Regions from separate parts of the Variovorax sp. LjRoot290 genome, predicted to be linked through region 1. Evidence: riboswitches for the same ligand, from Rfam matches in the RefSeq annotation. Region 1 holds a riboswitch; the other holds the start of a gene.

The links. A riboswitch is a leader RNA that binds a small molecule or an ion and turns the genes downstream of it on or off. The one in region 1 is predicted to bind S-adenosylhomocysteine.
Region 2: linked by a shared signal. The riboswitch ahead of ahcY (adenosylhomocysteinase) and the one ahead of metH (methionine synthase) in region 1 are both predicted to bind S-adenosylhomocysteine.

Annotation. Positions count from the first base shown of each region.
Region 1 is NZ_CAXURW020000001.1:280,859-283,313, forward strand. It holds gene ACSQ9A_RS01475 (LysR family transcriptional regulator) at 1-522, opposite strand, end outside; gene ACSQ9A_RS01480 (PACE efflux transporter) at 623-1,060, shown strand; S-adenosyl-L-homocysteine riboswitch at 1,071-1,150, shown strand; gene metH (methionine synthase) at 1,172-2,455, shown strand, end outside.
Region 2 is NZ_CAXURW020000001.1:944,980-947,434, forward strand. It holds gene ACSQ9A_RS04765 (peptide chain release factor 3) at 1-425, opposite strand, end outside; gene ACSQ9A_RS04770 (hypothetical protein) at 495-1,112, opposite strand; S-adenosyl-L-homocysteine riboswitch at 1,213-1,280, shown strand; gene ahcY (adenosylhomocysteinase) at 1,345-2,455, shown strand, end outside.

The sequences.
Region 1 (2,455 bases):
GGGCGCCATCACGGCCACCATGGTGTCGCTGGCCACTTCCTGAAAGCCCTCGCGGCCGTCGAGGCTGGGCCGCTCGAAGACCAGCGCCAGCTGCGCGCGGCCGCTGTGCAGCAGCGCCAGCGCATCGGCTTGCGGCGCCGCCAGCACCTCGACTTCCAGCAGCGGGTATTCCCGCGCCAGCGCGGCCAGCGGCGCGCTCCACGGCGCGGCCAGCAGCTCGGGCGCGATCGCGAGCGTGAGCCGGTTCTCCAGGCCCTGCGTCAGCGCCAGCGCCTGCACCTGCAGCTGCTTGAGCTGCGCGGCGAGCAGCCGCGCCTGCGGCTCCAGCGAACGCGCCGCGGCCGTCGGCTGGGGCTCGCGGCCGCCGCGGTCGAAGAGCGGCAGGTCCAGCTCGGCCTCGAGGTTCGCGATCGCCATGCTCACCGCCGAGGGCACGCGGCCGAGCGCCCGCGCGGCGGCCGAGAAGGAGCCGTGGTCGAGCACGGCCAGAAACACGTGCACGTTGTCGCTGGAAAAACTCATGGCAACGGCCTTTCAATAATTCTGAAAGAAGATGACTTTTTATATCAGATGAGCGCACATAAAGTAGGGGCCAAACCGCCAATCCAAACAGGAAGATTTCATGCAAGGGCTCAAGCGTCGCGTCGTCTACATCACGCTCTACGAAGGTCTCGCCATCGTCGCGGCCAGCGCCGGACTGGCGCTGATGTCGGGGCAGGGCATGGGCCACTCGGGCGTGCTGGCCGTCATCGCCTCGGTCATCGCGATCCTCTGGAACCTCGCCTTCAACACCCTGTTCGAGCGCTGGGAGTCGCGCCAGGCCGTGCGCGGCCGCAGCTTGCGCCGCCGCGTCGCCCACGCGATCGGCTTCGAGGGCGGCCTGGTCGCCTTCCTGGTGCCGGTCTTCGCCTGGTGGATGGAGGTGAGCCTGTGGCAGGCGCTGGTGATGGACCTGGGCCTGGTGGTGTTCTTCCTGGTCTACACCTTCGTCTTCAACTGGGCCTTCGACCTGCTGTTCGGCCTGCCCGCATCGGCCGCCGGCGTGGCCCAGCCGGCGTAAAATCCGCGGCTCCCAAGGAGCGTTGCAGCGCGGTACCTTCCATCCGAAGCGTCCGCGTCAGGCTTGGGCTTGCAACGACGCTCGCCTGACCCACGTTCCGCAGGTGAGCCCATGTCCTCCGATCCGTCTTCCGTCCCTGTTCTCCCGGTTCCTCCGATGAAGCTGTCCGGCCTCGAGCCGGTGCAGATCGGCCAAGGCACGCTCTTCGTCAACATCGGCGAGCGCACCAACGTCACCGGCTCCAAGGCTTTCGCCCGCATGATCCTGAACGGCCAGTTCGAGGAAGCGCTGGCGGTCGCGCGCCAGCAGGTCGAGAACGGCGCGCAGGTGATCGACATCAACATGGACGAGGCCATGCTCGACAGCAAGGCCGCGATGGTGCGTTTCCTGAACCTGATCGCCAGCGAGCCCGACATCGCGCGCGTGCCGATCATGATCGACAGCTCCAAGTGGGAAGTGATCGAAGCCGGCCTGCGCTGCATCCAGGGCAAGGGTATCGTCAACTCGATCAGCATGAAGGAGGGCGAGGCCCAGTTCAAGCACCACGCGACGCTGCTGCGCCGCTACGGCGCGGCCGCGGTCGTGATGGCCTTCGACGAGCAGGGCCAGGCCGACACCTACGAACGTAAGATCGAGATCTGCGAGCGCGCCTACCGCATCCTGGTCGACGAGATCGGCTTCCCGCCCGAGGACATCATCTTCGACCCCAACATCTTCGCGATCGCCACCGGCATCGAGGAGCACAACAACTACGCGGTCGACTTCATCAACGCCACGCGCTGGATCAAGGAAAACCTGCCGGGCGCCAAGGTGTCGGGCGGCGTCTCGAACGTGAGCTTCAGCTTCCGCGGCAACGACCCGGTGCGCGAAGCGATCCACACCGTGTTCCTCTACCACGCGATCAAGGCGGGCATGGACATGGGCATCGTCAACGCCGGCATGGTGGGCGTCTACGACGACCTCGAACCCGAGCTGCGCGAGCGCGTGGAAGACGTGGTGCTGAACCGCCGCCCCGACGCCGGCGAGCGCCTGGTCGAAGTGGCCGAAACCGCCAAGAGCGGCGCCAAGGACGAGAGCAAGAAGCTCGAGTGGCGCGGCACGCCCGAGCACCCGGTGCACGTGAACCAGCGGCTCTCGCATGCGATGGTGCACGGCATCACCGACTTCATCGTCGAGGACACCGAAGAGGCCTACCAGCAGATCCTGGCCAAGGGCGGCCGGCCGCTGCACGTGATCGAAGGCCCGCTGATGGACGGCATGAACATCGTCGGCGACCTGTTCGGCCAGGGCAAGATGTTCCTGCCGCAGGTGGTGAAGTCGGCGCGCGTGATGAAGTCGGCCGTGGCCCACCTCATTCCCTACATCGAGGAAGAGAAGCGCCAGGACGAAGCCGCG
Region 2 (2,455 bases), 660 kb from region 1:
TCCATCTTGTTGACGAAGGTGATGATGGGCGTGTCGCGCTGGCGGCAGACCTCGATCAGGCGGCGCGTCTGCGCTTCGACGCCGTTGGCCGCGTCGATCACCATCAGGGCCGAGTCGACCGCGGTCAGCACGCGGTAGGTGTCTTCGGAGAAGTCCTTGTGGCCCGGCGTATCGAGCAGGTTGATCACGTGCTCGCGGTAGAGCATCTGCATCACCGAGCTGGCCACCGAGATGCCGCGCTGCTTCTCGATCTCCATCCAGTCGGAGGTGGCGTGGCGCGAGGCCTTGCGCGCCTTCACCGAACCGGCGATCTGGATCGCGCCGGAGAACAGCAGCAGCTTCTCGGTCAGCGTGGTCTTGCCGGCGTCGGGGTGGGAAATGATCGCGAAGGTGCGGCGGCGGCGGGTTTCGGAGGCGAAGGTCATGGGGGTGAACGCGGAGCGCGCTCACGGGCGCGGGCTGCTGGCGGCAAAGCCCGCAATTTTAACGAGCCGTCACATCGGCGGCGTGAAGCCATTGCGCCCGACCAGCATGCGCAGCGCGGTGGGCTTGCCTTCCTTCACCTGCGCGGTGATCACCACCTTGGCGCCCGGCACCACCAGGGCCGCCTGGTCCGCATTGCCCGGCTTGAAGGTCACGACCGGCGTGCCGCGCGGCACGATGACGGTCTGCTCGCCGTCCTTGTACTTGAGCAGCAGCTTGTGGCCGCCCGGCGCTGAGGACGGCGCCGCTTCGAGCTGCGCCACGGTGGCGTTGGTCATCGTGCTCTGGGGCATCAGGTCCCAGGGGCGAAAGCCTTCGCCGGTCCCGCGCGCGGCCTCCGGAAACACAAGCACTTCCACGGCGCGCTGCGTGCCGTCGGGTTGCGGCACGGCGCCGGCGCCGACGAAGCTGCCCGGCTTGATGTCGGCCAGCGTGAGCGGAATGACTTCTGAGACGTTCATGTCGGCAGGGCGCACCATCGTGACGGTTTCGCCGCTGCGGTCCTTCACGGTCAGCGAATTCGCATCGGCACGCGCGATGACGCCGCGCACGCGCACGGTTTCCTGCGCCGCCGCCGCGGCGGACAAGGCAATCACGAACGATGCAGCAAAGAGCTTGACTTTGAACATGATGGTGGGGCCGCGAGGGCGGCGGTTGGGGGGCGTTGCAGTCTAGGCCGATCCGCAAATCGCCGCTGGCGACGGAAAAGCGGCACGCGCTAAAATGCCGCTTCCGAGGAGCGTTGCAGCGCCGCCAGGCGTGAGGCTCGGACCCCTTCGCAACCACGCTCACCCGCTGTTCTCGCGGTGAGTCTCGTCCCCCGAACACAGCGGCATCATTCAAACTTGTTTTGGAGTCCACATGAGCGCCGTTCTCAAGTCCACCGCCGACCAGGCCATCGCCGATATCTCCCTTGCCGCCTGGGGCCGCAAGGAAATCCGCATCGCGGAAACCGAAATGCCCGGCCTGATGGCCATCCGCGAAGAATTCGCCAAGAGCCAGCCCCTGAAGGGCGCACGCATCACCGGCTCACTGCACATGACGATCCAGACCGCAGTGCTGATCGAAACCCTGCAGGCGCTGGGCGCCACCGTGCGCTGGGCCTCGTGCAACATCTTCTCGACGCAAGACCATGCCGCCGCCGCCATCGCGGCCACCAACACGCCGGTGTTCGCGATCAAGGGCGAGTCGCTCGAAGATTACTGGGACTACACCCACCGCATCTTCGACTTCGGTCCCAAGGGCTCGGCCGGCGAAGGCCCGAACATGATTCTTGACGACGGCGGCGACGCCACGCTCTTGATGCACCTGGGCCAGAAGGCCGAGAAGGACCAGAGCGTGCTGGCCAACCCGACCAGCGACGAGGAGCGCATCCTCTACGCGGCGATCAAGGCCAAGCTGGCCGTCGACGCGACCTGGTACACGCGCAAGTCGGCCGAGATCATCGGCGTAACCGAAGAGACCACCACCGGCGTGCACCGCCTGAACGAGATGAGCGCCAAGGGCACGCTGCTGTTCCGCGCCATCAACGTGAACGACTCGGTGACCAAGAGCAAGTTCGACAACCTCTACGGCTGCCGCGAATCGCTGGTGGACGGCATCAAGCGCGCCACCGACGTGATGATCGCCGGCAAGGTCGCCTGCGTGGCCGGCTACGGCGACGTGGGCAAGGGCTCGGCCCAGGCCCTGCGCGCGCTGAGCGCCCAGGTTTGGGTGACCGAGATCGACCCGATCAACGCGCTGCAGGCCGCGATGGAAGGCTACAAGGTCGTCACCATGGAGTACGCCGCCGACAAGGCCGACATCTTCGTGACCACCACCGGCAACCGCGACGTGATCCGCCACGAGCACATGGCCGCGATGAAGGACCAGGCGATCGTCTGCAACATCGGCCACTTCGACAACGAGATCGCCGTCGCCTCGCTCGAGAAGTACGAGTGGGAAGAGATCAAGCCGCAGGTCGACCACATCA